One region of the Flexivirga alba genome, then DNA from elsewhere that is predicted to be linked to it. Evidence: riboswitches for the same ligand, from Rfam matches in the RefSeq annotation. Region 1 holds a riboswitch; each other region holds the start of a gene.
What was found. A riboswitch is a leader RNA that binds a small molecule or an ion and turns the genes downstream of it on or off. The one in region 1 is predicted to bind cobalamin.

Region 1 (4,971 bases):
TCCGGAGCCGTCCCTGGAGCGCGTGCGCCGCATCATGGAGCTGCTCGGCGACCCGCAGCGGTCCTTCCCCGTGGTGCACCTGACCGGCACCAACGGCAAGACGACCACCACGCGCGCGATCGAGCGGATCCTGCGTGAGACCGGCCTCGCCACCGGGCGCTTCACCTCGCCGCACCTGCACAACGTCCGCGAGCGAATCGCCTTGAACGGCAAGCCGATCGACCCCGAGCGATTCATTGCGACATACGACGACGTGCTGCCCTACGTCGAGTTGATCGACAACGAAGCACGTGCGGCGGACGAGCCGACGACTACCTACTTCGAGATCCTCGTTGTGATGGCCTACGCGGCTTTCGCCGACGCACCGGTCGACGTGGCGATCGTCGAGGTCGGGCTCGGCGGCGAGTGGGACGCGACCAACGTCGCGGACGGCCAGGTCGCGGTGATCACTCCGGTCTCGCTGGACCACACCCGGCTGCTCGGCTCGACCGTCGAGGAGATCACGCTGGAGAAGCGCGGCATCATCAAGCCCGGTTCGATCACCGTGGTCGGCGTCCAGGACCCCGCCGTCGACGAGCTGATCGCCGAGCGCGTGGCTGAAGTGGGTGGCTCCGCGAAACGCGAGACCGTCGACTTCGAGGTCCTCGAGCGTGACCAGGCCGTCGGCGGCCAGCAGTTGACGGTTCAGGGGCTGTCAGCCGTTTACCCCGACCTCTACCTGCCGCTCTACGGCGAACACCAGGCACACAACGTGGTGACGGCGATTGCTGCAGCCGAGGCGTTCCTCGGGGAGGGGAGCGTGACCTGGACATCGATGTGCTGCGTGCCGCGCTCGCCGACCTGGACTCTCCCGGTCGGCTGGAGATCGTCCGGCGCTCGCCGACGGTGCTGGTCGACGCTGCGCACAACGCTTCCGGCGTGCGTGCCCTGCGTGACGCGATCAATGACTCGTTCACCTTCGCCAAGCTCGTGGGTGTGATCGCGATCTTCGCCGACAAAGATGCCGAGGACATGCTCTCGACTCTCGAGCAGGTGCTGGATCACGTTGTCATCACCCGGAATTCGTCACACCGCAGCATGCGTGCCGAAGTGCTGGGCCAGGTCGCGATCGACATCTTCGGTGAGGACCGGGTCGACATCGTGCCCGGCATGGCCGATGCGATCGACCGTGCCGCGGAGCTCGCGGACGAGGGTGGTGTCTCCGGGGGAGTGATCGCCACCGGCTCGATCACGACCGCCGCGGACGTCCGAGCCCTGCTCGGCGTCACCGACACATGAGCAACAGCAACACCGTGATCGGGAACGTCCTCGTCCACGGCGTCGGTGAGCGTATGACGCGCCGGTTCGCCGGCATGGTGGTCGGGTCGCAGACCCTGGTGGTCTTCCTCGGCGCGCTCGTCGCCTGGGCGATCGCCAAATCGCAGCACGACACGGCCCACACGTCATACCTCGTTGTCGGGTTGGTGCTGGCAGTCTTGTGTGTCGTCGCCGCCGGCACACTGCGTCGTCCCTGGGGTGTGACCCTCGGCTGGGCGGTGCAGTTCGCGACCGTCGTGGCCGGTGTCGTCCTACCGATGATGTTCGTTGTTGGTCTGATGTTTCTGGCCCTGTGGGTCACTGCCCTCGTCCAGGGCCGCAAAATGGACGCCTTGACCGCTCGCCACGAAGGAATCCCCGAGCAATGACCTGGATCGAAGCGATTGTCCTGGGGATCGTGCAGGGACTCACCGAGTTCCTGCCGATCTCGTCCTCCGCGCACCAACTCATCGTCGGCCGGCTCTTCTGGGACAACGACGGCGGCGGATCGGCGTTCACCGCAGTCAACCAGCTGGGCACCGAGACAGCGGTGATCGTCTACTTCTGGCGGGACATCGTCCGCATTCTCAAGCAGTGGGGGTTGTCGGTCGCCGGCAAGGTGCCGAAGTCCGAGCCCGACGCCCGAATGGGCTGGCTGGTCATCGTCGGCACGATCCCGATCGGCATCCTCGGCCTGGTGTTCAAGGGTTTCATCGAGGGACCGCTGCGCAACCTGTGGGTGACCGCGAGCATGCTGCTGATCTTCGCCATCGTCATCGCCGTGGCTGATGCGACGGTCGACCACGACCCCGACGCCGAGAACCGCAAGACTCTGGAAGACCTCAGCGTCAAGGACGGCATCCGGTTCGGACTCTGGCAGGCGCTCGCGCTGATACCCGGCGTATCGCGTTCCGGCGGAACGATTTCCGGTGGTCTCTTCATGGGCTACACGCGCAGTGCTGCGGCGCGATACTCGTTCTTGCTCGCCATACCTGCGGTGCTCGTGTCCGGGTTGTTCGAGCTGAAGGACCTGCACGGCAGCGGCGGTGACGGGTGGGGTCAGATCATCGTCGCGACGGTGCTCGCGTTCGTCGTCGGGTATGCCGTGGTCGCGTGGTTCATGCGCTATATCTCCCACCACAACTTCCGGCCGTTCGTCTACTACAGGATCGCGCTGGCCGTCTTCGTCTTCGGGCTGCTCGTGCTCGGCAAGGTTGCTGCCTAAGGAAACCCCAGGGGTTTCGCCATACGACCCGTCCGATTGAATGTGAGTCATGGAACGCACCCTCGTCATCGTCAAGCCCGATGGATTCGCCCGTGGCCTCACCGGCGAGGTCCTGCGCCGGATCGAGGCGAAGGGCTACGTCCTCGACACGTTGCAGATCATGACTCCCGATCGGGATCGGCTGGCACGGCACTACGCCGAGCACGAGGGCAAGCCCTTCTACCAGCCGCTCGTCGACTTCATGGCCAGTGGCCCGGCGACCTTCGCGATCGTGACCGGGCAGCGGGTCATCGAAGGTTTCCGTGCGATCGCCGGAGCGACCGACCCGTCGGCCGCAGCGCCGGGCAGCATCCGCGGCGATCTCGGGCGCGACTGGGGCCTGGCCGTGCAGCAGAACATCGTGCACGGCTCGGACTCGCCCGAGTCCGCCGAGCGCGAGATCGGCATCTGGTTCCCCCAAGCCTGATTGCTTGTTCGGGCCGTCCTTCGGACGGGCAGCAGGCTGACGGTAAGCTCCGCACCGGACGCGATTTACTGCAGGGGAAGCCGGTGCGAATCCGGCGCTGACCCGCAACCGTGTGCCGACCGGGCGCCATACCCGGGAAGCGAGCCGGAGCACCTGCGCGTCCACCGGCGATCTCGTCGCGGCCCCGCGAGATCGGTTCCGGCTGATACTTCTGCGGGTCGCGACATCTCGCGGAAGGCAACACTTCATGACCACAACTCTTCGCGCCCGTGCGGGTCTCACGGGCATCTTCGCCCTGGCCTGCGCCGGTCTGACCGGCATCGCAGTGGCCGCTCCGGCAAGCGCCGCCACACCCGATGCGTCCACTGGCGCGCACTTCCTGGCGTCCGAGCTGGCGGCTGGCGGCGACCACTTCTCGGTCAGCTCCGGCGGCACCAACTACGCCGACTACGGCCTGACGATCGACGGCATCCTCGGTCTCGACGCGGCACAGACCGGTCAGGCCGAAGCGCAGCGCGCGGCGTCATACATCACCAAGAACGCCGCGGCATACAACACCTACGGCCAGGACGTGTATGCCGGTGCGACTGCCAAGTTGCTGGTCTTCGCTCAGGCGCAGGGCCTGCCGACCGGTGGCTACCTCAGCCAGCTGAAGTCGCTGGAGCAGACGACCGGGCAGTTCAAGGACAAGTCGGCGTATGGCGACTACTCCAACACCATCGGCCAGTCGCTGGCGATCGTCGGTCTGGCGCGCGCCGGACAGTCCGATGCCAAGGCAGTTGACTTCCTGCTCAAGCAGCAGTGCAACGACGGCGGATTCCGGATGACGTTCGCCGACACGCAGTGCACCACCACCGCCGGCGACACCGACGCGACCTCGTTGGCCGTGCAGGCGCTGAGCGCCGCGGGCGGTCACGACGCCGCGGTCACCAAGGCCGTCAATTTCATCGCCGGCGAGCAGCAGTCGAACGGTGGTGTGGTGGAGCCGGCCGCGCAGGCCGCACCGAACACCAACAGCACCGGGCTGGCCGCGGTCGCCTTCGCCCTGACGGGCAAGACCGCAGAGGCAGCCAAGGCGAAGGCCTTCGTCGCCGGCCTGCAGTTCGGTTGCACTTCCCCGGCTGCGTTGCGCGGCGGATTCGCCTTCGACCAGAAGTCGTTCGACGCGCTGCGGGCCAAGGGCAGCAAGGCGACGGTCAGCGACAAGGAACATCGCGCGACGACGCAGGCGGTCCTCGCGCTGGTCCAGCAGCCGTACCTGAAGATCAGCGCCGGTGGTTCGGCGACGGCGCCGGCGCTGTCGTGCGCGACGTCCAGCCCGACCACGTCGGCAACCAGCACCGCGAGCTCAACGTCGGTCAGCGCCACGTCGACGACGACCGGCCCACCGATCATCACCGACGGCTCGCAGACAGGTGGCGGCAACGCGGGCGTGCTCTTCGCGGGCGCTGCCGTCCTGGGTGGCGCCGCACTGGCCGGCACCGGCCTCCGTCGCCGGTTGCGTTCGCGCGACTGACACAACAACCTCACCGAGAGGACAGCCGAATGCCGAGGGGACAGGCAATTCGGGCGAATTCGCCCGGAATTGCCTGTCCCCTCGATGCATCGCCTGTCCTCTCGGCGAAATGGGTCGCGTCAGTCGAGGTCGTCGTCGAGGCCGGCGATCGCCAGCTCGAGAAGTTGGGCGAGCTTGTCGCGCTGGCCGACGGGCACATGCGACAACACGTCGGACTCCACCATGTCGGACTCCCGGATCACCTGGCGGAACATCTCCCAACCGTCGCGGGTGAGGTGCACGAGGATCCGGGTGCGGTTGTCGGGATCGGGCTCGCGCTCGATGAGTCCGCGTTCGGCCATCCGATCCAACCGGTGGGTCATCGACGACGGGGCAACCGCGGCCGTGTCGGCCAGCTGCGACGGCGTCGAGATGTGGTCCTCGGCCTCGGCCGCGAGGTGCCGGATGACGGCCCACTCGCCGGGGGAC
Region 2 (4,971 bases), 1.8 Mb from region 1:
TTGCCGGAACCGTTGCGGCCCATCAGTGCGGTCACGGTGCCGGCCGCGAGCTCGAGGTCGACGTCGCGCACGGCGACCCGCTGGCCGTATCGCACGGTCAGCCCGTCGGCACGGAGCACGGTCTCGCCGGCGGGGCGGGTCCTCGGCGTCGGCTCGGCGAGTTGCCCACGCAGCGGACGGGCCGCGCGACGGGCATCCCGAACGGACAAGGGAAGCGGCGTCCAGGAGCAGAGCCGTCCCAGCTCCACGACCGGCGGGGCGACGGGTGCGTCGATCATCATCGTCGCCGGATCGCCGCTGCGGACGATGCCGTCGCCGGACAGGGAGATCACCGAATCGGCATACTGCACAGCTCTTTCCAGCCGGTGCTCAGCCATCACGACCGTCGTCCCGAGGTCGTGGACAAGGCGGGTGACAGCCGCGAGCACCTCTTCGGCAGACCCCGGGTCGAGTGCCGACGTCGGTTCGTCGAGCACGAGCACCTTGGGTGCCGTCACCAGCGCGGCACCGATCGCGACGCGTTGCTGCTGCCCTCCGGACAACGTTGCCAGCGAGCGCCCGCGCAGCGCAGCGATCCCGAGCAGGTCGAGCGTCTCCTCGACCCTCTTGCGCATCGTCGTCGGTGAGACGCCCAATTGCTCCATCCCGTAGGCGAGTTCGTCCTCGACGGTGTCCGCGACGAACCCTGCGAGAGGGTCCTGCCCAACCCGGCCGACCACGTCGGCCATCTCACGCGGCGGGTGGTCGCGGGTGTCCATGCCCGCGACCGTGACGGTCCCCGACAGCCGCCCGCCGGTGAAGTACGGCACCAGCCCGTTGATCGTGCCGAGTAGCGTCGACTTGCCGACGCCCGTCCGGCCGACCACCAGCGCGAGCTCGCCCTCCTCCACGTGCAGGTCGACATGCGACAGCTCGGGCTCTCGCCCGTCGTCATACCGAACGGACACATCGCGCCACTCGATCATGTCGACACCTCCACGTCCGGATCCTGTATGACGCTGGGCGGCGACACCACCGCAGCGACCAAGCCGATGACCACGGCGACCAGGGGCAGCAGGTCGACAACCGGCCATTCGACCGGTGTCGTCGAGGGATTCAGATGTGCCGGAGCGTACTGCGTGGCCAGGATCATCAGCACGCCCGAGGCGAGACCACCTGCCGCAACAGCCATTGCCGTGAGATCGAACGGCTCGACCCGGTAGCGGGTCACGGTTCGTTCACGGGCCGAGAATGCCAGTCCGAGCACTGCGAGCGCGACGCCGAGCACGAAGGCCGGCCAGCGGAACAGCGCCGGCGCTCGGTCGTCGAGCACGCCGAAGGTTCCGATGCACACCGCGATCAGCCCCACGACGGTCAGGACTCCGAGCAGCCGGCGGGTCCGCACCGGCGTCGATCCGCGCCGGCCATAACCGCGCGAATCCATAGCAGCCGCAAGGAGAAGGGAACGGTCCAACGCATCCGAAAGCACCGGAACGATGACCCGCCGCACGACCTGCCACTTCCGTCCTCGGTCCGGTCGAAGCTGCTGGGCGCGCCGCACCCGCCGGATGCTGTCAGCCATCTGCGGGAAGACGGACACCGCGACCACCACCACAGTGCCGATGTCGTAGAGCGCGATCGGCACGACCTTGAGCAGTCGCTTCGGGTTGGCCAGCGAGTTGGCGGCGCCGATGCAGATGATCATCGCGGCGAGTCGCAGGCCGTCATACAGGCCGTCGAGCACGTCGGACAGGTGCACGGGACCGAGCAACGAAACCCCAGCCGCCCAGTCCGGCAACGGGATTCGCGGCAGGTCCAGCAGGACGGTGCCGCCGCCGGACGCGCCGAGGAAGCACCGGAACGCGACACGCACCACGACGATGAAGGCACCGAGCAGCAGGTAGAGCCGCAGCGACCGCGACCACGGGGCGTCGCCGCGCCGGAGCAGCACGACGAAACACGCGACAGCGATGAGCAGCAACAGCAGCAGCGGGTTGGTCGTGAATGACGCCGCCACCGCCAGACCGATCGCCCACAGCCACCAGGCGATCGGGTGGACCGGAGCGGGCAGACGTTTCACCCGAGTGCGATGCGTGCGAAGTTGCTGGTCTATTTCTGACTCACTGCTCTAGTTGCGCCTGCGGACGATCGCAACCGCACCGCCGCCCACGACGAGCGCCGCCAGGACGCCACCCCCTACGACGGTGGTCGCATTGACGCCCGACGACTTCTTGGAGTCCTTGATCAGGTCGTCACTGTTGGCCATGGGCGCTCCGGCGACATTCGTCGGACCGCCCGACGACGTGCCCGTAACACCGGCCGAACTGGACGACCCCTTGCTGCGCTTCGCCTTCGACGAGCTGCTCGCGGAGGACGAGTGGCTCGCCTTCGCCTTCTTCTCGGCAGCCTTCTTCTTCGCTGCCTGCGAAGCCTTGGACGCCGTGGTTGACTTCGGCTGCGAATGGGTGGACCCGGCCTTGCTCGACGTCGAATTCCCGTTTGGGTCAGTCGTTTTCGGGTTGCTCGGCGCGGTCGTGGTCGTATGGCGCGGCGGCGCCGGCGGCTGGGTCGTCGTGTGCGTCGGCGCAGGCGGAGGCTTCGGAGCTGCAGGACGGGTCGGGGTGTAACGCGGCGAGTAGTTGGTGCCGCCCTCGCTGAACGCCCATCCCTCGAAACCGCCTGGGATGACGTGGCTGGTGGACGCACCGTCACCGCTGGAGGACCAGGAGCCGCCGTTCGGTGCCTGGGTGTACCACCAGTGCGCATTCGGCGGAGGGGTCCGCCCACACGACTCGTGGTAGCCGCCGGGCAAGGTGGCCGTTGCCGACGGCTTGCCGTAGAGCCGGCAGATGAAGGCAAGCCCGTACTGTCGAGTCCCCTCCGCCGGGATCCCGGCCGCCTGCAGGGCATCGACGCCAGAAGCGCCACTGCCCACCGGCGCACAGCGCACCGCGATGCCGCCCCCGAGTTCGCGGAAGTCGACGACCACGGTCACCCCGGAGCTGGTCTTGCACACGCCGTTGTAGCCGGCGGCCTGTGCGGGCGCGACCGATCCGACATACGCGAACGAGGTTGCGGAGGTGGCGAGTGCGACGGCTGCGACGGCACGAACCGGGCGGCTGGGCATGCGGATGGAGTCCTTTCGGTCGCGACTCCACGCGTGCGACACGATCTCGCCCGCGACTGCAGTCCTCGACAGTCGATCCGGTGACCGGTGGCGCAGGTATTCCGACTCGTGACCGATCGGCCACTCACGGCTGCGGGACAGCGCCGGAATCGCACCGGCTTCCCCTGCTCACACCTTGGCGCCCGACACGGACGCCACCCCGAAGGCTAGCAGCGGTTCTGGAAGAGTCTGACGAGTGAGCACCGCACCCATCCTCGACGCCGCGGCTGCGGTGGAAACGCTCGCCGACCTGGCTGCCGCGACCGACCGGGTGATCGTCGGCCTGACCGGCCCGCCGGCCGTCGGCAAGTCGACCGCCGCCGATCAGCTCGCCCGGGGCTGCCGTGAGCGCGGCATACGGACGGTGGTCGTGCCGATGGACGGGTTCCACCTGGCGCAGGCGGTCCTCGACGAGCGGGGCTGGGCACCGGTCAAGGGCGCGCCGCACACGTTCGACGCCCTCGGGTATGTCGAACTGCTCTCCCGCATCCGCAGCGAGCGCGACCGCACCGTGTGGGCTCCGGCGTTCGACCGGTCGCTGGAGGAGCCGATCGCAGGAGCCATCGAGGTGGCGCCCGACACGCAGGTCGTGGTCACCGAGGGCAACTACCTACTGCTCCCCGACGAACCCTGGTCCGAACTGCCCCGGCTGCTGGATGCCATTTGGTATGTCGAAACCCCCGACGAGCTCCGGCGGGAGCGGCTCATCGAGCGACACCGCAGCTACGGCCGCAGTCTCGCCGAAGCGTCGCAGCGTGCGCTGGGTTCCGACGAGCGCAATGCCGACCTGGTGCGGTCGACGCGGGAGAGGGCGGACGCCATACTCCTGCTGCCGTAGGCGCCGCGGGTGTGACCGATCACACGCGCACGCGGTATGTCGCGCCACGCACGGAGGCAACCCGGACGCCGGTCGTGCGTCTACCCACCATGAGGTGCAACGCGATCATCGCTGGACGGCAGCCGGTTCCCGGCCTGCCGCGGTGCGGCGTTCCCTTCCACAGCGACGACTCGTTAGGGTCTGGGCGAAGGGTCAGGGTGTCATGACACTCACCGCACCCGCCGTGTATGCCGAAAGGCCGTATCGCTTGGGAGGTCGGGTCCATGACCGTGACGCGCTCCCCTGCTTCGAGCCGATGACCGCGGAGGACTCGGTCGACCTGGCCGAGCTCTACCGCACACATCACCTGCAGATGGTGCGGCTCGCGCGGCTGCTGGTCGACGACACGGCGAGCGCCGAGGATGTCGTGCAGGAGGCGTTCCTCGGGATGCACCGCAACCGGGCCGCGCTGCGCGACTCCCGGGCTGCGGTCGGTTACCTGCGCCAAGCGGTGGTCAACCAGTCCCGGTCGATGTTGCGCCGACGCCGTACGGTCCGTGCCCACCTGAAGGTCGCCGAGCCGGAGATCGCACCACCGGCCGATACCGACGTGCTCCTCGCCGAGGAGCACCAGGCGGTCCTTCGTGCGGTCGACCAGCTGCCGGCCCGGCAGCGCGAGGTGCTGGTGCTGCGCTACTGGTCGGACATGTCCGAGGCGGAGATCGCCGACGCACTCGGGATCAGCAAGGGCACCGTGAAATCACAAGCAAGCCGGGCGATGGCCACTCTCAACAAGATCATGCAAGGAGGCGCAACCGATGAATCCGTCTGAGCAGCACGACCAGGATGACCTGGAGCGCCGCCTGCGCGACGCGTTCGCCGCGAAGGCTTTGCAGATCTCCGACGCCGACCTGGACCGAGACCGCGAGGACGACGTCGCGGCGACCCTGAGCAGCCGGCGCCGGTCCAGCCCCGCATCGCGGATCTTCGCCGGCGTCGGTGCGGCTGC
Region 3 (4,971 bases), 2.1 Mb from region 1:
AGGATCTGCTCAAGTCGGCGCTCGGTGAGTTTCCAATCATCAGCGACCAGATCACCAAGCCGACGGCGCTGTCCGGCAGTTGGGTCTCGATCACGACCAGCACGCTGGTCGCCCTCTACGGTGCCCTTGGCGCAGCGCAGGCGTTCCAGTACATCGCCAACAGCGTGTGGCAGGTGCCGCGCAACTCGCGGCCCAACCCCTTTACCGCCCGCGGAAAGTCGATCGGCCTGATCGCACTGCTCGGCACGGCGTTGCTCGCCACCATCGGCCTCACCCAGGTCGTGCCGCGGCTGGTGCATCTGGAGGGTCTCGCCTCGTTCGGCATCCAGGTGGGCACCGTGGGCATCGATGTGGTCGCAATCATGGTCGCCTACCACGTGGGCACCAGTAGGTCGCTGTCCTGGCGCGACATCTGGCCGGGGGCGGTCTTCGCCTCCATCATGTGGCAGTTGCTCCAGCGCTTCGGTGGCATCTACGTCCAGCACATCATCAAGCGAAACAGTGCTATCGACCCGACGCTGGCGCTAGTTGTCGGCTTGATGCTCTTCCTGTTCATCGCGGGCATCATCATCGTCATCAGCATGGAGCTCAACGCGGTCTGGACCCTGCGACTGTGGCCGCGGGCATTGCTCACGCCGTTCACCGACAACGTGCAACTCACCGACGCTGACGTGCGCGCGTACAGCGGGTTGGCGCGGGCCACTCGGCTCAAGGGTTTCCAGCAGATCGACATCGGCTTCGACAAGCCTCCAGAACCGCAGGAGAAGTCCGGAGTAAAGGACCGGCCCGAGCACGAAGAGGTGCCACTCCCGCTCGACTTCGGCGACGGCGAGGCTGCCGCCACCGAGCCGGTGCCCACCAGGGCAGCGCGGGCACCGCACGAGGCACACCGGTTGCCGAGTCCGCAGCCGAGCACCGGTCCGGAGCACGACGAGCGCACCATCCCCTCGTCTCTCGCCGCTCAGAACCTGAGGACGAGGACGAGGAGGACACCGCGCCGGTGATCCGCGGACCCTGGTCCGCGGAGCGTTAGATCGACGCGCGGACCGCGGCCGCAGCGGAGACGAGATTCGCCAGGGCAGGCCGGACCTCGTCCGGACGCCTTGTTTTCAGACCGCAGTCCGGGTTGACCCACACCTGGCCGGCCGCGAGCGCACCCACCGCCTTCTCCAGCAGCGTGCGCACCTCGTCAGTGGACGGGACCCGCGGCGAGTGGATGTCGTAGACACCCGGACCGACGCCCTTGGCGTAGCCGGACTTCTGAAGTTCGTCCGCGAGCGACATACCCGACCGGGCGGCTTCGAGGCTGATCACATCGGCATCCAGGTCGTCGATCGCGGTGAAGATGTCACCGAAATCCGCGTAGCACATGTGCGTGTGCACCTGGGTGACGTCCGCGACGGAACTCGTTGCCAGCCGGAAGGATTCGGTTGCCCACTCCAGGTATGCCGGGCGGTCGGTGGTCCGCAGCGGCAGCGTCTCGCGCAGGGCCGGCTCATCAACCTGGATGACGCGGCAACCGGCCGCCTCCAGATCGCGGACCTCATCGCGCAGCGCGAGTGCGACCTGCCGGGCCGTGTCACCGATGGGCTGGTCGTCGCGCACGAAGGACCAGGCGAGCATGGTGACCGGCCCGGTCAGCATGCCCTTGACCGGTCGCTTCGTCAGCGATTGCGCGTACTGCCACCAGCGGACGGTCATCGGCTCGGGACGGGAGACGTCACCGAAGATGATCGGCGGCCGAACGCAGCGGGTGCCGTAGGACTGCACCCAACCGTGTGTGGTCGACAGGTAGCCGTCGAGCTGTTCGGCGAAGTACTGCACCATGTCGTTGCGTTCCGGCTCACCGTGCACCAGCACGTCCAGGCCGAGCTCTTCCTGCAGGGAGATCACCGTGGCGATCTCGTCGCGCATCGCCGATTCGTATGTCGCCCGGTCGATTTCGCCGCGACGCAGTGATGCGCGTGCCTTGCGCACGGAGTCGGTCTGCGGGAACGACCCGATGGTCGTCGTCGGTAGCAGTGGCAGGCCGAGCGACTCCTGCTGTTGCGGGTATCGCTGGTCGAACGCCGCGACACGATGTGTGTCGGCGTCCCGCACCGCGGCCACGCGTGCGCGCACGGCATCGTCGTGTGTGCGCGCCGATGCCTGTCGGGACGCGACCGCTCGACGGGACGCGTCCAGTGCGGGAGTCGCTGCAGTTTCGTCGTCGAGTGCCGTTGCCAGCGTGCGGATTTCGAGCACCTTCTCGCGCGCGAAGGCCAGCCAGCTTCGGACCTCCTCGTCGATCGCGGTCTCCTTCGACGCATCGAGCGGCACGTGCAGCAGCGAGCAGGAGCTGCCGACGACGAGGTCGTCGACGCGGCCGGCCAGCCGGCGCACGATCGCCAGTCGGTCGTCGAGATCGGCGGCCCAGACGTTGCGGCCGTCGATGACACCTGCGATCAGCCGCTTTTCGCGCAGACCGTGCTCCAGGATCTCGGTGACGTTCGCCGGGACGGTGCAGTCGATCGCCAGGCCGTCGACGGGTGCCTCGGCGAACACCTCGAACGCGTCCTGCAATGCGGCGAAATAGCTGGCAATCAACAGTTTCGGGCGTTTCGTTGCGGAGCCAAGTCGATCGAGTGCGTGACGAGCCGCGTCGAGCACAGCGACCGGCTGGTCCAGGACGAGCGCCGGCTCGTCAATCTGCACCCACTGCGCGCCGGCGTCGTGCAGGGTGCTGAGGATGTCGACATACACGTCCAGCAGGGGGTCAAGAAGCGACAACGGGTCGAACCCCGCTGGTGCGTCCACAGCCGGCTTCGACAGCAGCAGAAAGGTGAGCGGTCCGACGAGCACCGGACGCGCGGTGTGGCCGGCGTCGGTCGCCTGGGTGAAGAGCTCGACCTGGCGGGCGGCGTTCGCGGTGAACGTCGTCGCGGGGGCGAGCTCCGGCACCAGGTAGTGGTAGTTGGTGTCGAACCACTTGGTCATCTCCAGCGGCGCAACCTTGTCGTTCCCGCGGGCCATCGCGAAGTAGACGTCCAGGTCGTTGTCGGCCGCGGCCCGAAAGCGCTGCGGCACGGCGCCGACCATCCATGCCGTGTCGAGCACGTGGTCGTAGTAGGAGAAGTCGCCGGTCGGGATCTCGTCGATCCCGTTGTCCGACAGTTGTTTCCACGCATCGGCGCGTAGGCCGGCAGCGATGTCGTGGAGTTCGTCGGCGGGGACGCGGCCCGCCCAATAGGCCTCGATGGCCCGTTTGAGCTCTCGCTTCGGCCCCTGTCGTGGCCAGCCGAGAACAGTGGCAGTGGTGCTGTTGGTCATTCCAAACTCCTTCGCGACCCGCCCGAGAGGTCACCGAATCGGCCGAACCCGGGTCCGGGCTCGGGCGACTGGCAGGTCTTCGGACTCGTGAGCGTGCCGAAACAAGGCGCCTACTGTCCATCGCTTCCCGGCCAAGTTGGCCAGTGCGTATGACGGAGGTCGTTCTCACATACCGCTGCGGGGCAGTCCCGGAGTCACACCGGATTCCCTCTTACGACGCGGCATCCGGATCACCGGTATGACGCGAACCTGTCGCGTTCCTCAGCCTACTGACTCTTGCCGGAGCGCTCGTCACCCGTTCGGTCCGCGGCCTCCTCGGTCTCCAGTACTTGACCCAGCGGAGCGCCGTTGCTGACCCCGAAATAGGTATGCCGGGTCTCGCCGTCAGCCGAGTTGCTGACCTCTCGCGATCGTTGCATCCAGCGCGACGTCACCTCCCACTGGTCGTCGAGGAAGGCGTCCAATTCGGAGCGACTCAGGTGCAGCACGAAGTTGTTGAACCAGGTCTTTGGCCCCTCGGTGGACTCGTCGAGGTGTCGGAAGGAGAGCGCTGTGAGCGCATGTGCGGTGCTCTCGGTGACCTGTTTGAAGGCCCCGACTGCAGCCGGACCACCGGGCATCGCTTCCAAGTCGTGGAAGTCCACGATGAGACCCTCGTCGGTTGTTGCTCGCCACCATCGTTCGCGGCCGTCGGTGCCGTGCTCGGGGTCATCTTCGACGAGGCCATAGCGCGCCAGCTGCCGGAGGTGAAAGCTGACCGAATTCGCCGGTTCCGCAACGGCGTTCGCTAGATCCACGGCGCGAGACGGGCCGCGTGCTGTCAGCTCGCCGAAGAGGCGCATGCGCAGTGGATGCGACAGAGCCTTGAGCTCGCGGGGGTCGACGATACGCCGCGGCTCGGACCGGTCCTGTGATCTGCTCACGGGACCACTGTGCCGTGGCTTGGTCCTCTTCGCAAATAATAATGCGCAAATATAGTTGCGTAATGCCTGGAGCCGGCGCACGATGGTCGTCATGACACAGGTGGGGGACGAAGCGCTCGACACGAAACGACCTGCGCTCTGGCGCAACCGGGACTTCGAGTTGCTGATGGTTGGCAACACCTTGAACGGCATCGGGTCGCGGATGAGTGGACTGGCCTTTCCGCTGCTTGCGCTCTGGATGACCGACAACGCGGCGATCGCGGGGCTCGTCGGGGGAGCCGTGGTCGCCGGGATGGTGATCGCCGGAATCCCGGCCGGCACGTTCGTCGACAGGTGGAACCGTCGCAGTGCGATGGTGTGGTCAGCCCTCGTCGCGGCAGCGTCATACGCGACGGTCGTGCTGGCGTATGCCGCCGACCTGCTCACGATCGCACAGCTGGTGGTCGCGGGGTTCGTGGTCGGTGCTGCCGAGGCGGTCTTCTCGCCGGCCGACACGCTGGCGACGAAAGCCGTTGTGCCGCCTGAGGAACTGAGCACCGCGATGTCGGTGATGCAAGGCCGGCAGGGTGTCACCGGTCTGGTTGGTCCACCACTCGGCGGCGTGCTCTTCGCGGTGTCTCGCTCGCTGCCGGTGCTCGCCGATGTGGTCTCTTATCTCGTCGCTGTGGTGGCGGCGCTACTCGTACGCACACCGCTGCCGGCACCACCACCGGACGGCGGGGAGCACGAACCACCCTTG
Region 4 (4,971 bases), 990 kb from region 1:
CCAGGAATTGGGTCGTATGACGGTGCCACGCCCGCGCTTTGAGCAGCATCGCGTGCGCATCCGGCAGCTGCACACTGCGCGCGTCGCCGCCGGCCTGCACGATCAGCTCGGCAAGTCGGGCGCTCTTGCGTGGGTCGGTGATGACGTCCTTGCGGCCGTGCAGCAGCAGAGTGTGCCGGTCGAGGAACGGCGCGACGTCGTACTGCTGGGGGATCCAGGGCGCCATACCGACGATGCTCGTGACACCGTCGGCGCCGGCCAGCTCCAGGGCGACCCGGCCGCCCATCGAGTGACCGACCAGCGCCACAGGGGTGTCGGGGTAGAGCTCGCGCAGCCGAGCCAGCGCCCATCGGGCATCCACGACCGGAGATCGCGCATCGTCGTTGTAACCGCGCACGGCGTCACGCAGCACCGCAGTCCCGATCCGACCCTGTGCGCTGCGCTCGATGCTGCGGGCGACGGCGACCATGCGCAGCACCGGCGGACTCACCTTGTTGGTCCGCCCGAGGCCGTGCTCGGCACCCCCGTGCAACAGCAAGGCGATCGCGTCGGGGCGCCGCCTGCCGTCCGGCAGGGTGAGAAAGGGTGCGCACCGTCGTGCGACGGGCCGACCTCGTAGCGGGACATCACACCTCGGTGTGATGGAAGTTGGCGTAGGACCGGCTGGCGGTCGGGCCGCGCTGGCCCTGATAGTGCGAGCCGTATTTAGCGCTGCCATAAGGGTTTTCGGCCGGGCTGCTGAGCTGGAAGAAGCACAGCTGCCCGATCTTCATGCCCGGCCACAGCTTGATCGGCAGGGTCGCGACGTTGGACAGCTCGAGGGTCACGTGCCCGGAGAAGCCCGGGTCGACGAAGCCGGCCGTCGCGTGCGTCAGCAGGCCGAGCCGGCCCAGGCTGGATTTGCCCTCGACCCGCGCGGCGACGTCATCGGGCAACGTCACCTGTTCGTATGTCGAGCCGAGCACGAACTCGCCGGGGTGCAGCACGAAGGGCTCGCCCGACTCGGTCTCGATCAACCGGGTCAGCTCCTCCTGCTCGGCGGCCGGGTCGATGAAGGGGTACTTGTGGTTGTCGAACAGCCGGAAGTAGCGGTCCAGCCGGAAGTCGATGCTCGAGGGCTGGATCATCGTCTCGTCATACGGGTCGAGGCGCACGCGGCCGGCGTCGATCTGGGCGCGGATGTCGCGGTCGGAGAGGAGCACGAGGGTCACGGTACCGGGCAGGCGCTTGCGCCGGTGGCGGACGCTGTGGGTTAGACTCCTGCCGGTCCGAGCGAGAGCCATTTGGCCGCCGCCCGAGGCACGCGAGTGTAGTTCAATGGTAGAACATCAGCTTCCCAAGCTGAATACGCGAGTTCGATTCTCGTCACTCGCTCTTAGCCTTTCTGGCTCGGCTCCTCCTGGCGCCCGCATTGGCTTCGGCTCGCCGCGCGTCCGACACGTCATACCTCTCTCGCCATACCCCTCTCGCCATACCCCTCTCGCCCTGAGCGTGCACCCGGCCGTATTGCCGAGAGGACACCCGTTGGTCGAGAGGACACCCGATGCGGCCCATTTCGGGCTCGAATTGCCTGTCCTTTCGGCGATCGCCTGTCCTCTCGGCGATTGGGGCTCGTGGGCGGTGCTCCTCCGGCACTCGACCACCTTGGCTCCGTACTCCGGCACTCGACGACCTCGGTGCCGACACGCCGCCACTTCCGTGCCATGCCACCCCATTTCGGCGTCATTCCGCCGATTTGACATCTCTGGAATTACAGGCGTGCAACTACAGCATGTTGGGTCTTGGCAAACCAACCACCACTAGATAGTGTGTGTCTTGCAGCTGGTTCGAGTGCTTCAGCCGCCGCTTGACGACGGCTGAAGCACCCGAGGAAAGAGGGAAGTCGGTGCAAATCCGACACTGCCCCCGCAGCGGTGAGTGAGGACGAACGTCGTCATCAGCACTGGGTGAGAGCCCGGGAAGCGACGACCAGTAGGTGTGCGTCTCGCACGGAGTCACGAGTCCGAAGACCTGCCACTGCCCTGTCCGCGCACCCGCGGGCGGGTCCGACCGCAGCCCGCGCGGGAAGGGCTGACGAACGAGCGGCGGCGAGCCACGTGCCCGCGTGCGCTGCCCGCTCGCCGTCCTCCTCGCCGGGCCACTGCGAGGAAAGACGGGAGACACCGCACGTGGCCATACACGTCACCAAGCGCGACGGATCACGCGAGCCGTATGACGCAGACCGCATCAACCGGGCGATCGAGCGGGCCGCTGAGGGCCTACCGAATGCCATGTCGATGACCATGCAGATCGCCTCGGAGCTGGCAATCACGCTCTTCGACGGCATCACCACCGAACAACTCGACGAGGCTGCCATCTCGGTCGCGGTGCAGAACGTCAAGGACGACCCCGACTTCGACGTCATCGCGTCCCGCCTGCTGTTGAAGACGATCTACAAGAAGGTGCTCGGCGACTTCGAGACGCAGTCCGAGCTCGCGCTGCTGCACCAAGCCCGCTTCCCCGGCTACATCCGCCTGTCGGTCGAGGACGGTCTCTTCGACGCTCGCCTCGCGTCTGCCTTCAACCTGGAGCAGCTGGCCGCGGCCCTCGACCACCATCAGGATGACGGGCTTCGCTACATCGGCATCGTCACTCTCAAAAACCGTTACATGGCAACGGATTCCAGGCGCCAGCCGCTCGAGGTCCCGGCATACTTCTGGATGCGGGTCGCGATGGGTATGTCGGTCAACGAGAAGGATCCGACCCAGGCCGCCATCGGCTTCTACCGGAAGATGGCATCGCTGGACTACCTCGCTGCCGGCTCCACACTCGTCAACGCGGGCACCAACACACCTCAGTTGTCCAACTGCTTCGTGATGCAGATGGATGACGACATCGAGCACATCGCCAAGTCGATGCGAGACGTCATGTGGCTGACCAAAGGCACTGGTGGCATTGGCCTTTCGGTCACCAAGCTGCGGTCCGAGGGCAGCCCGATCCGGAGCAACAACACGTCCTCGACCGGCCCGATCCCCTTCATGCACACCATCGACTCGATCCTGCGCGCCGTCTCCCGCGGCGGCAAGAAGTTCGGCGCCCTGTGCTTCTACATGGAGAACTGGCACCTGGACTTCCCGCAGTTCATCGACTTACGGCAGAACGCCGGCGACCCCTACCGGCGCACCCGGACCGCGAACACCGCAGTCTGGTTGTCCGACGAATTCATGAAGCGAGTCGTCGCCGACGACGACTGGTATCTCTTCGACCCGCTCGAGACACCGGACCTGGTCGAGCTGGTCGGTGACGACTTCTCCCGCCGTTACAAGGAGTATGTCGCCCTCGCCGAGACCGGAAAGCTGCGCTCCTTCAAGAAGATTCGCGCTCGCGCGCAGTGGAAGTCGATCCTCGTCTCGCTGCAAACGACCTCGCACCCCTGGCTCACGTGGAAGGACACGATCAACCAGCGGGCGCTGAACGACAACACCGGCACGATCCACCTGTCGAACCTGTGCACCGAGATCACCCTCCCGCAGGACCGCGAGAACGTGTCGGTCTGCAACCTGGCCTCGATCAACCTCTCCCGCCACTTGGTAGATGGCGAGTGGGACTGGGATCGCCTCGCCGAGTCCGCGCGCACGGCGGTGCGACAGCTCGACAACCTGATCGACATCACCCGCTCGTCGGTGCCGGAGTCGGAGCACTCCAATGACCAGAACCGCGCAATCGGCTTGGGGTTCATGGGATTCACCGACGTCGTCGAGAAGCTCGGCCTCTCCTATGCGTCCGAAGAAGCCGCAGATCTGATCGATCAGCTCGCCGAGTTCATCAGCTGGCATGCGATCGACGCATCCTGCGATCTGGCCCAGGAGCGCGGCGCCTATCCGAATTTCGCGGGATCCGGCTGGTCCCGCGGCCTGGTGCCGATCGACACCCTCGAGGTGCTGCAGCAGCGCCGCGGAGTCGAGGTCGACGTGCCACGCACCACCCGGATGGATTGGGATGCGCTGCGTGGACGGGTCAAGGACGGCATACGCAACGCGACGTTGATGGCTATTGCGCCGACTGCGTCCATCGGTCTGGTCGCCGGGACGACTCCCGGTCTGGATCCGCAGTTCTCCCAACTATTTTCACGTACCACGTCATCCGGGAAGTTCCTGGAGGTCAACCGGAACCTGGTGGCCGCACTGCAGGAGCGCGGCTTGTGGGACTCGATCCGAGAAGACCTGTTGCGCTCGCGCGGCGATCTGTCGGCCGTGCCCAACGTGCCGGACGACCTACTGGAGGTCTTCCAGACCTCCTTCCAGTTGCCGGCGACGGCATACCTGCAGGTCGCGTCACGGGCGCAGAAGTGGATCGACCAGGCGATCAGCCGCAACATCTACCTCGAGTCGCGTGACATCGGCGGGATGAGCGATCTGTATGTCGACGCCTGGCGCAAGGGCGTGAAGACCACCTACTACCTGCACATGAAGCCGCGCCACAAGGCCGAGCAGTCGACGGTCAAGGTCAACAAGGCCGTCGAAAGTGGCCATTCCGGAAGCGGATTCGGCTTTGCGCGACGGGCGGCAGCACCTGCGGCAGCTACCCCGGCCATGCAGCCGGAGCCTGTCGCGGTCGTTGAAGTTCCTACTCCGGCACCAGTCGTCGTGGCAGAAGCGCCCGCCGATGCCGTGTTCGAAGAAAGTTTCGTCTGCCCGACCGACCCCCAGGAACTGTTGAACTGCGAGGCTTGCCAATGACATCCACCACTTCGGACACCCAGTCATCGATCCTCGGCACCGGCATACAGGACGGCCTGCTGCTGAAGCCGATCCGCTACCAGTGGGCGTACGACCTCTACAACCAGGCGGTTGCCAACACGTGGTTCCCGCACGAGATCCAGCTCGGCGAGGACCTCGGTGACTTCGAGCGGATGACCGACGAGGAGCGCCACGCGGTCACCTTCCTGATGAGCTACTTCAACCCCAACGAGTTGCTCGTCAACAAAGCACT

Region 2: linked by a shared signal. The riboswitch ahead of ACFQDH_RS03325 (hypothetical protein) and the one ahead of ACFQDH_RS12210 (prenyltransferase/squalene oxidase repeat-containing protein) in region 1 are both predicted to bind cobalamin.
Region 3: linked by a shared signal. The riboswitch ahead of metE (5-methyltetrahydropteroyltriglutamate--homocysteine S-methyltransferase) and the one ahead of ACFQDH_RS12210 (prenyltransferase/squalene oxidase repeat-containing protein) in region 1 are both predicted to bind cobalamin.
Region 4: linked by a shared signal. The riboswitch ahead of ACFQDH_RS07130 (ribonucleoside-diphosphate reductase subunit alpha) and the one ahead of ACFQDH_RS12210 (prenyltransferase/squalene oxidase repeat-containing protein) in region 1 are both predicted to bind cobalamin.

What each region holds. Positions count from the first base shown of each region.
Region 1 is NZ_JBHSWH010000001.1:2,464,191-2,469,161, forward strand. It holds partial or broken gene ACFQDH_RS12190 (bifunctional folylpolyglutamate synthase/dihydrofolate synthase) at 1-1,278, shown strand, start outside; gene ACFQDH_RS12195 (DUF4233 domain-containing protein) at 1,275-1,685, shown strand; gene ACFQDH_RS12200 (undecaprenyl-diphosphate phosphatase) at 1,682-2,521, shown strand; gene ndk (nucleoside-diphosphate kinase) at 2,571-2,987, shown strand; cobalamin riboswitch at 3,031-3,162, shown strand; gene ACFQDH_RS12210 (prenyltransferase/squalene oxidase repeat-containing protein) at 3,235-4,503, shown strand; gene ACFQDH_RS12215 (MarR family winged helix-turn-helix transcriptional regulator) at 4,623-4,971, opposite strand, start outside.
Region 2 is NZ_JBHSWH010000001.1:658,424-663,394, forward strand. It holds partial or broken gene ACFQDH_RS03315 (ABC transporter ATP-binding protein) at 1-1,073, opposite strand, end outside; gene ACFQDH_RS03320 (energy-coupling factor transporter transmembrane component T) at 962-2,059, opposite strand; gene ACFQDH_RS03325 (hypothetical protein) at 2,108-3,106, opposite strand; cobalamin riboswitch at 3,181-3,318, opposite strand; gene ACFQDH_RS03330 (nucleoside/nucleotide kinase family protein) at 3,342-3,983, shown strand; gene ACFQDH_RS03335 (RNA polymerase sigma factor) at 4,186-4,794, shown strand; gene ACFQDH_RS03340 (hypothetical protein) at 4,781-4,971, shown strand, end outside.
Region 3 is NZ_JBHSWH010000001.1:4,515,912-4,520,882, reverse strand. It holds gene ACFQDH_RS22570 (YhjD/YihY/BrkB family envelope integrity protein) at 1-1,004, shown strand, start outside; gene metE (5-methyltetrahydropteroyltriglutamate--homocysteine S-methyltransferase) at 1,030-3,309, opposite strand; cobalamin riboswitch at 3,363-3,562, opposite strand; gene ACFQDH_RS22560 (ArsR/SmtB family transcription factor) at 3,576-4,232, opposite strand; gene ACFQDH_RS22555 (MFS transporter) at 4,324-4,971, shown strand, end outside.
Region 4 is NZ_JBHSWH010000001.1:1,473,708-1,478,678, reverse strand. It holds gene ACFQDH_RS07145 (alpha/beta hydrolase family protein) at 1-718, opposite strand, end outside; gene dcd (dCTP deaminase) at 627-1,202, opposite strand; tRNA gene ACFQDH_RS07135 (tRNA-Gly) at 1,304-1,374, shown strand; cobalamin riboswitch at 1,810-2,032, shown strand; gene ACFQDH_RS07130 (ribonucleoside-diphosphate reductase subunit alpha) at 2,169-4,718, shown strand; gene ACFQDH_RS07125 (ribonucleotide-diphosphate reductase subunit beta) at 4,715-4,971, shown strand, end outside.